3 regions of the Priestia sp. FSL W8-0001 genome follow, and region 1 is predicted to be linked to each of the others. Evidence: riboswitches for the same ligand, from Rfam matches in the RefSeq annotation. Region 1 holds a riboswitch; each other region holds the start of a gene.
What was found. Region 1 has a riboswitch for lysine ahead of MKZ18_RS02415 (transporter substrate-binding domain-containing protein). Riboswitches for the same ligand answer to the same signal wherever they lie in the genome.
Positions count from the first base shown of each region.

Region 2: another riboswitch for lysine. It lies ahead of MKZ18_RS18080 (aspartate kinase); the one in region 1 lies ahead of MKZ18_RS02415 (transporter substrate-binding domain-containing protein).
Region 3: another riboswitch for lysine. It lies ahead of MKZ18_RS19405 (Na+/H+ antiporter NhaC family protein); the one in region 1 lies ahead of MKZ18_RS02415 (transporter substrate-binding domain-containing protein).

Region 1 covers NZ_JBBPAL010000001.1:455,658-458,920, forward strand. The annotation lists gene MKZ18_RS02405 (AgrD family cyclic lactone autoinducer peptide) at 1-33, shown strand, start outside; gene MKZ18_RS02410 (YitT family protein) at 217-1,092, shown strand; lysine riboswitch at 1,236-1,420, shown strand; gene MKZ18_RS02415 (transporter substrate-binding domain-containing protein) at 1,529-2,365, shown strand; gene MKZ18_RS02420 (amino acid ABC transporter permease) at 2,432-3,160, shown strand; gene MKZ18_RS02425 (amino acid ABC transporter ATP-binding protein) at 3,185-3,263, shown strand, end outside.
Region 2 covers NZ_JBBPAL010000001.1:3,424,568-3,427,830, forward strand. The annotation lists gene MKZ18_RS18075 (YslB family protein) at 105-620, shown strand; gene MKZ18_RS18080 (aspartate kinase) at 640-1,878, opposite strand; lysine riboswitch at 2,012-2,189, opposite strand; gene uvrC (excinuclease ABC subunit UvrC) at 2,256-3,263, opposite strand, start outside.
Region 3 covers NZ_JBBPAL010000001.1:3,678,064-3,681,326, reverse strand. The annotation lists gene MKZ18_RS19415 (HD-GYP domain-containing protein) at 1-204, shown strand, start outside; gene yunB (sporulation protein YunB) at 274-1,029, shown strand; lysine riboswitch at 1,100-1,288, shown strand; gene MKZ18_RS19405 (Na+/H+ antiporter NhaC family protein) at 1,413-2,993, shown strand; gene MKZ18_RS19400 (sodium-dependent transporter) at 3,221-3,263, shown strand, end outside.

The DNA of each region.
Region 1 (3,263 bases):
GAATTGCCTGAAGATGAAGACGAAGAGCTATAATAAGTTTTTGTAATTATTTCTATTTTTAAAGTAGTTAAATAGCCAGTTGTCGGTGTTGAACCGATGACTGGCTATTTACGTTTTTTATGCTTAGTACCTTTTAGAGATACCTTAATTTTATAAATGAAGATGATTTTATGATAAAATTATTTGTGTCAAAAAATATTAGAAGTGAGGAATTACATGAATGCGTTAAAACAGCATCGAAAATCGAGTAAACAAAAACTATTGTTTCGGGGCCTTTTAGTCATCATTGGTGGCATTATCGCAGGTTATGGGTTAGAAACAGTATTAATTCCAAATAGCGTATCTGACGGGGGGGTGACGGGACTTAGCATCGTTGGTTCACAGCTCTTTGGAATTCCACTAGGCGTTTTAATCGCCATCATCAATCTTCCCTTCATCTGGTTAGGTTATCAGCAAATTGGAAAAAGCTTCGCTATTTTTTCAACCATCGGTATTGCTTCTCTAGCAGTTAGTACAACTCTTATGCATCACACTCCAGCTATTATTGAAGGAGATACGCTTTTAGTAACCGTTGTAGGTGGTGTAATCCTTGGTTTTGGAATGGGTCTAGCACTGCGTAATGGAGGAGCATTGGACGGTATTGATATGCTTGCTGTACTCCTTTCACGAAAGTCACCGTTTGGAACAAGTGATCTTATTTTATTTCTAAATATGTTTGTATTTATCGTGGTTTCTTTTGTGTTTGGCTTGCAAGGAGCCATTCTTTCTGCCATTGCTTACTTCATCGCTTCAAAGGTTATTCATGTCGTTGAAGTTGGGTTAAGCGGTTCAAAAGCGTTTGAAATCATTACAAATGAGCCTGTTTTAATGGTTAAAACAATTCGTGATCGACTAGGTCGAAGCGCTACATATAAAGAAGTATACGGCGGATATTCTCACGAAAAGTTCAAAGAGATTACGTGTGTTATTAACCGTTTAGAAGAAAGTAAAATGAAGGAAATTATCAGCGAAATCGATCCGGATGCTTTTGTGCGCGTGTATGACGTTGCCGAAGTAAAGGGTGGAAACTTTAGAAAAACCAACATTCATTAAATCATCCTTTTTATTCTGTATAAAATTGTTTTTTTTTAGAGCTGAAAGAATTAGTTGGAAAATAAACCCATAAAAACCATATTGACAGATTAGGAAGAAAGATGTAGACTTGAAACAAATTTAATAAGACCTCACTTTTAGTCAAGTGAGGTAGAGGCGCGGTATTTAACAGTCTTTAGCAGAGTTTGAGAGACGTTGAAGCTAGAGAGAAGGAAATATCGCCGAAGTGAGTAAATTGTTCTCAACAATTGCTTGCTGGGTCTGTAGTGAAGAACTGCAGGACTGTCTCAATAAGTTTACCAGCTTATTGAGTTGTGCTATCTCATCTTTTAAAAGAGAGGACTTTAGGGAACGATGAATGAAACGACCTGAGTAAATCTCGGGTCGTTTTTTTATTGTCTTCAAAGCTTAAAAAGATATAAGGGGGAAACAAACTATGAAAAGAAAAGCAGGATTTTTCTTAACATTATTGCTTTCAGCAGTCGTTTTATTAGCAGGCTGTGGTCAAAGCAGTGAGTCAGCATCGGGTTCAGGAGACGCTGATACGTTTACGGTAGGCTTGGAAGCAGGCTATCCACCATTTAACTGGACTCAAAATGACGATTCAAACGGAGCGGTTAAAATTAAGGGCGGCTCACAGTATGCAGGCGGCTATGATGTTGAGATGGCTAAGAAAATTGCTGATGGATTAGGCAAAGAGCTAGTGATTGTAAAAACTGAGTGGGATGGTCTTGTACCAGCCTTAACATCAGGTAAAATTGATGCGATTGTGGCAGGAATGTCACCGACTGCAGAGCGAAAAGAAACAATTGATTTCTCTGATAACTACTATAATTCAAACCTAGTAATGGTTGTGAAAAAAGGTAGTAAGTATGAAGGTGCTACGAAGATTGCAGATTTCAAAGGCGCAAAAATTACGGCTCAATTAAACACGTTTCACTACTCCGTCATTGATCAAATTAAAGGTGTATCAAAAGAAACAGCAATGGATAATTTCCCAGCAATGCGCGTAGCGCTAGAATCAGGAGTTATTGATGGTTATGTATCAGAGCGACCTGAAGCAGTAAGTGCTTCAGCAGCAAATGATAATTTTGCAATGGTTGAATTCAAGGATGGCTTCAAAACATCAGCTGACGATACAGCTGTAGCCGTGGGTCTTAAAAAAGACAGTGAGCTAAAAGAAGAAATCAACAAAATCTTAAAAGGTATTTCAGAAGAAGAACGCACAAGCATTATGGATGCGGCAATCAAAAACCAACCTGCAGCAAAATAATGATGACATAACACCGGCTGTATCTACATACAGTCGGTTTTGTAATGAGGTAAGGGAGGAAGAACGATGAGTTTTGAATGGGTTATTACAATCATCTCAGAAAACTGGCCAATGTTTTTACGCGGAGCTGGGATGACGCTATTAATTGCGCTGACAGGTACCATTATTGGGGCGGTCATTGGGTTAGTTGCTGGTATTATCCGAACTGTTCCAACGCCAACGAGCGGGCTGAAAAAAGCAGGATTGAAGGTAACGAATTTCGTTTTATCTGTATACATTGAATTTTTCCGAGGTACGCCAATGATTGTGCAAGCAATGGTTATTTACTATGGTTCAGCGATTGCATTTGGCTTTGATATGAACGTGATGTTGGCAGCGGTTATTGTTGTATCAATTAATACAGGAGCATATATGGCTGAAATTGTACGTGGCGGGATTATTTCCGTTGATAAAGGACAGTTTGAGGCAGCCAAAGCCATTGGCATGAATCATTATCAAACAATGATGAACGTTGTTTTACCTCAAGTCATTCGTAATATCTTACCAGCAACGGGTAACCAGTTTGTGATTAACATTAAAGATACGTCGGTATTAAACGTTATTTCCGTTTCCGAGCTATACTTTGTCACGAAATCAGTAGCAGGAAACAACTTTAGATATTTTGAGTCATTCTTTGTTGCTTGTATGATTTACTTTGTCATGACGTTTATGGTATCGCAAATTCTGCGCTACTTTGAGCGTAAATTAGACGGACCCGACAGCTACACGATGATTAAAACGGACCAAAATCGATAATGAAGGGTAAGGAGGTATAAGAAAATGGAACAAGTAATTGATATTCAACATTTAAACAAAGCGTATGGAAGTCATGAAGTATTAAAAGATATTAATTTCTCTG
Region 2 (3,263 bases), 3.0 Mb from region 1:
TAGATGCAACAACCATCTCATGGACTTTGCTTGATTTATTTTTAAAAATAGATGAGAGAACTGCTCAATTTGTATATAATAGATGTAAAGAAAGAGGGGAAAAAATGAGCAATCAACAAACTGAAACGCAGCAAGAAATCGTTGAAAGTGAAGAAATCAATCAAACCGATACTCCACAAGCACCTACAACTCCTTATTTTGGATACAGCTTACTTCGAGACGTGTTAATTCCAGAGCTTCTTAGCAATGATACGAATGAAATCTCGTACTGGGCAGGAAAACGGTTAGCACGAAAATTTCCACTTTCCTCTATTGAAGAGATTAGCGGCTTTTTTGTGAAAGCTGGCTGGGGACAATTAACCATTTTAAAAACTGAAAAATATAACATTGAAATGGAATTAACAGGTGAAGTTGTCAAACGAAGATTTACTGAGTATCCCAATTCATCTTTCCATCTTGAAGCTGGCTTTGTTGCTGAACAAGTTCAACAGTTAAAAAACTGTCTAACAGAAACTTATTTAACCAACAAAGAAAAAGCCGACAAAGTCCTTTTTTCCGTTCAATGGGATAAAAAAGATATCATTACACCTGAAACTAGAACGGAAAGATATAAAAAATAAAAGCGGGCTGTGCCCGCTTTTATTTTTGAACTTGATAAATATCTTGCTCTTCTAATTCAAAAGCAGTGTGCAAAGTTTCTACCGCTTTGACCATGTCTTTATGTGGCACAACTGTTGATACTTTAATTTCAGACGTACTTACCATTTTCACTTCAATTTCTTCCACAGCTAATACTTCAAACATATCGGCAGCAACGCCTGGGTTTGAAATCATACCCGATCCAACAATCGAAACTTTAGCTAAGCCCCTTTCATGCTCCACTTTTTTATGACCTACTACTTCTTTTAACTGAGCTAGCACAGATAAAGTCGTATCCGTATCTTCTGTTTTAATCGAGAAAGAAATAGATAAACGATTGTCTGACGTCACATTTTGAATAATAATATCCACGTTAACGTGCTCTTTTGCTAATGCTGTAAAAATGGTTGATAATGTCTGAAGTTCATTATTTAGCCCTTCAATTGTGACTCTTGAGATATTATCTTCAAATGCAATTCCTCTTACTACTAAGTTCTGTTCCATCGATACTTCCTCCTCAACAATCGTTCCTCTTTCTAATACTAGACTTGACCTTACCTCTAGTGGCACCTGATAGTTTTTTGCAAACTCTACTGCTCTAGGGTGCAATACACCCGCCCCTAGATTTGCAAGTTCTAGCATTTCATCATATGAAATAGACTGCAGTTTACGAGCGCCTTGCACGTAGCGAGGGTCCGTTGTAAATACTCCCGTTACGTCTGTATAGATATCGCACTTATCTGCTTTTAATGCCGCTGCTAAAGCTACAGCTGTTGTATCAGATCCGCCTCTTCCTAACGTTGTAATGCTGTTATCTTCCGACATTCCTTGAAATCCTGCTACGACCACAATATGATTTTCTTTCAAACGCCCTGCAATGGCTTGTTCATTAATCTTGGTGATTCGTGCATTTCCATGCTGAGCTTCCGTACAAATTCCTGCCTGCCATCCTGTATAGGAAGTAGCGTCATAGCCTTTTTCTTGCAGCGCCATTGTAAGGAGAGAAATGGTAACTTGCTCACCGGTTGTTAGTAGCATATCCATTTCTCGTTTACTTGGTTTACTTGTAATTTCTCCTGCTAATCTTACTAATTCATCTGTTGTTTTACCCATTGCTGATACAACCACTACTACTTGATTGCCTTGCTCAACTTCCTGGATAACCCGGTTTGCTACATGCTGAATTCGTTCTGTTGATCCAACAGAAGTTCCACCAAATTTTTGAACGATTAATCCCATAAGTCTCCTCATCCTTTCACTTGTTTTCAATATGATAAAGAGGCGATCTATTGCTTAAGCTCAGACAATAAAAAAAGCAATGAGATGGATATCTCATTGCTTAACGAACGAAAAGTATATAAAACGTTCAATGCCGTGAGATAGCTCTCCAAGAAACACATTCTTGACAATCCTACATTTATTCAACGCAGAACCAGCAAATGACTCTATGAGATGTCATTCACTTCGGCAAATTTTCCTTTCCACATTTGTCTTTAGAGCTCATACTCTTCCAAATGTGTACTCTTAAAATTCGCACCTCTATCTTCACTTCAGTTTAATGAAGTGTCATATGAAATTATGTTCTAGCTTATCAGAGTTTAAACTGGAATTCAATACTAATTTTTTAAGGCTTCAACAATTTGTTCCGCAACCGACCTTGGAACTCCTGCATTTTGAATCTCTTCGATTGATGCTTCCTTCATCTTTTTAACAGATCCAAACTTTTGCAACAACGCTCTTTTACGCTTTTCACCTACTCCTGGAATATTGTCTAATATAGACTGAAAAGCCGATTTAGAACGGACTTGTCGATGAAACGTAATAGCAAAGCGGTGAACCTCATCTTGAATTCGCTGAAGCAAGTAGAATTCTTGGCTGTTACGCTGAAGTGGAATAATTTCAGGAGGATCTCCAATCATTAAATTAGATGTTCTATGCTTTTCATCTTTGACTAATCCAGCTGTTGGAACAAGCAGCCCCAGTTCATTTTCCAAAACATCTTGAACAGCTGCTAAATGACCTTTTCCACCGTCAACAATAAGTAAATCTGGTAAAGGTAAACCTTCTTTTAATACGCGCGTATATCGTCTTCGTACCACTTCACGCATTGAACCATAATCATCAGGGCCTTCAACCGTTTTAATTTTATACTTTCGATATTCTTTCTTTTCAGGTTTACCGTCAACGAAAACGATCATAGCAGAAACGGGATCTGTTCCTTGAATGTTGGAATTATCAAAAGCTTCAATACGATAAGGCGCTTCAATTCCTAGTGCTTGCCCCAACTGCTCGACAGCACCAACCGTACGCTGTTCATCTCGTTCAATTAAATAAAACTTTTCTTTTAAGGCAATTTGAGCGTTTTTTGACGCAAGCTCAACAAGCTCTTTCTTTTTTCCTCGTTTTGGATGCTGAACGTCTACTTCTAAAAGCTGTTCTGCAAGGTTTGCATCTACAGTTGCTGGCACAAGAACTTCTTTAGGCTTTAAGTTTTTTCCGTAAAATTGTCCAATGAACGTTAGGAAATCTTCTTCTGGTTCGTGGTAAAACGGAAACATAGACACTTCGCGTTCCATTAGCTTTCCTTGTCGAATAAAGAAAACTTGTACACACATCCAGCCTTT
Region 3 (3,263 bases), 3.2 Mb from region 1:
ATTGCTGTTTATCCTATTGGTCTTTTTGTAACGCTGAATGACCAAAGAAAAGGCATAGTAAGTAAGCAAAATAAAGGCCTAAGTGATCGACCTTACATTCTTATTCAAGAAGAAGGAGGCAGGGTTTTAGATAAACCTTATGAAATTGATTTAAAAGAAAGTCCTACATTAATAATTATCAGCAACGATTTAAAACAAACATAGAAAACTTTTAGAAAATAGCGTTAGCCCTCCTTGTTTATGCATACATATAGCTTGTAAGGAGGGATTTTTTTGATTAGGGTTCGCCGAAGAGTATTGAAAAAGGGACCTATACCATTTCGCTATGTTGTACTACTAACAATTGTTTTTTTTCTGCTTTCTACTGGAGCAGGAATATGGTTAATTAATAGAGGAATTGAACCAACCTTAATGAAATATGCAGAAGCCCAGACTAAAGAGATTGCAACGCTTGTTATTAATAAGGCCGTTAATAAACAAGTGGTAGACCAACTTGATGTGAACGATATTATTAAGACAGAAAGTACGCCGGATGGGCAGGTAGCCAAGATTGATACGGCAGTCGTAAATCGTATTAGAGCTCAAACGACATCTTTAGTCCAGGCTAATTTACGAGAAGCTGAAAAAGGAAATTTAGAAGAATTAGAGATTCCAACGGATATTAATATTGAACCAGATGAAAAGCTCAGGCAGCGAGGAATTGTCTATCAAGTTCCATTAGGGCAAGCTACAAACAATGCCTTACTAGGAAATCTAGGACCTTTAATCCCGGTTAAATTTCATGCAATTGGTGATGTGCAATCAGACGTTGTACGGAAAATAGAGGAATACGGAATTAACGGTGCTTTTTTAGAAATTTCAATTGAAGTTCAGGTTAACGTTCAGGTGATTATTCCCTTTGCTACAAAACAGACAACCGTTCAAGCGACAGTGCCTGTAGGGATGGCGATGATTCCAGGGAACGTACCGGATTATTTTAACGGTGGCACTAACTCAGCCTCTCCATCTATTGAACTAAAGAAGAAATAGCCGGTTGATAACTTTATACTTTACCGATATAATGTACTAGATATAATTATATACCATCACCTTATCAGATCGATGAGGTAGAGGATGCAAAAAGTATGAGTATACTATGTGAGGATGACAACTGTGATCATAGTAAAAAGGATTTTTTGCCGAAGGAAAGAAAAAGAGTCAGCTTTTCTTTTCTGGGGTTACCTTGAAAAAGGGTAACACTGTCATTATGAAAATACGCTTGTTTTCATGATGGAGGGCTACTGATCGTGATGGAGGATAACATAACATTACAAAGAGTAATGATAGTTATTTTCTATCATTGCTCTTTTTTGCGTTTTTTTCTTTATAAGTAGTCCTCCTAGATTTAAACAGGCTTATATTAGGAGGATATCATGGAAGGAACTATTTTTTCGTTATTACCACCATTGATTGCCATATTAATGGTTGTTTTAACACGTAAAGTACTGCTTTCCCTAGGAGTAGGGATTTTAGCAGGTGGATTAGTGTTAACGGAGTTTTCAGTTGGAGAAACGATTCAAAAGATTTGGGGAAGCTTTGCTACAATTTTCTACGCGGACGGCGCACTTAATACTTCAAATCTATTCATTTTGCTTTTCCTTTTAATTTTAGGTGTTATTACGGCTTTTATCTCAATCATTGGAGGAAGCCGTGCTTTTGGAGAATGGGCTTTACAACGTATTAAAACGCGTCGTGGAGCTCATCTATTAACAGCTGTGTTAGGAATTATTATCTTTATTGATGATTATTTTAATGCACTAGCTGTTGGACAAGTAAGTCGCCCGGTAACAGATCGACAGCGGGTATCAAGAGCGAAGCTTGCTTATTTAATTGATTCAACTTCAGCTCCGGTATGTGTGATTGCACCGTTCTCAAGTTGGGGTGCCTATATTATTACGGTTGTAGGTTCAATTCTAGCTGCGCACGGGATGAGTAATGTATCAGCATTTTCAGCATTTGTACAGATGATACCGATGAATTTTTATGTATTTACCGCATTAATTATGGTATTCGTGGTGAGTGTTTTTGATATTAACATTGGACCAATGAAAAAACACGAAGAGCGTGCGATTCGTACTGGAGAAGTAACGGACCCAGAAAAAGGTGCAGTACCAGGAGAGTTAAAAGAAGATTTACCAGTTAGTGAAAATGGTCGTGTATTCGATTTGATCTTACCAATTATTGTATTGATGATTGGGACAATTGGTGCGATGTTATGGACAGGCTATCAAGCAACTGAAGGTCAAGCTACAATCTTTACAATGTTTGAGAATACGAATGTACCTAATTCATTAATGATTGGTGGTTTATCAGGCCTTGTTGTAACGCTAGTATTATTTATCGCACGTACGAGACAATCGAATGAACTGTCTAATTCGGTGCTTGGTAAGGGCATAGTAGCAGGAATCAAATCGATGCTACCCGCTATTTATATTTTGCTGCTTGCTTGGATGATTGGAGATTTGATTGGTCAGTTGAAATCAGGAGAATTCTTAGCAGGAATTGTGGAGAGTTCTAATTTAAATATTGCCTTCTTACCAGTGGTACTATTTATTATTGCTGGCATCATGGCGTTTTCAACAGGGACATCGTGGGGAACGTTTGGTATTATGCTTCCAATTGCAGGTGACATTGTAGGAAACATTGAACCAGAATTATTATTACCAGCTCTTGCGGCTGTATTAGCTGGTTCAGTTTGCGGAGATCACTGTTCACCAATTTCTGATACAACAATCTTGTCATCAACTGGAGCAGGAAGTCATCATATTGATCACGTAATGACACAGCTTCCTTATGCAATTATTTCAGCTGTAATTAGCATCATTGGTTATATTGTACTTGGTTTAACAGAAAGTACAGCTGCAGGATTTGGAACAATAATGGTTTTATTAGTGGTATTTGTCTTAGTAACTCGTAAAAAGGGGAACATAACAGAGACATCATTAGAAAAATAGAAGAATAAAGATAGAGCAGATGCGCTTCACAACGTCTGCTCTATTTTTAATTGTTTAATTATCGAAATTTTCTATAAAAAATATTTTGACATACTATAGCATAATAGCTATAATTCTTCGTAAGATAGTTCTAAAGACAGACTATGCTAAATTGTCAGAAAGTTTAAATAACTTTTTGGGTTATGACAGAGATAAAAGAAAAGAGAGAGTGTAAGGGGGAAACTATGATGGAAAATCGTCCTCAATGGGGTACGAGAGCAGGTTTTATCA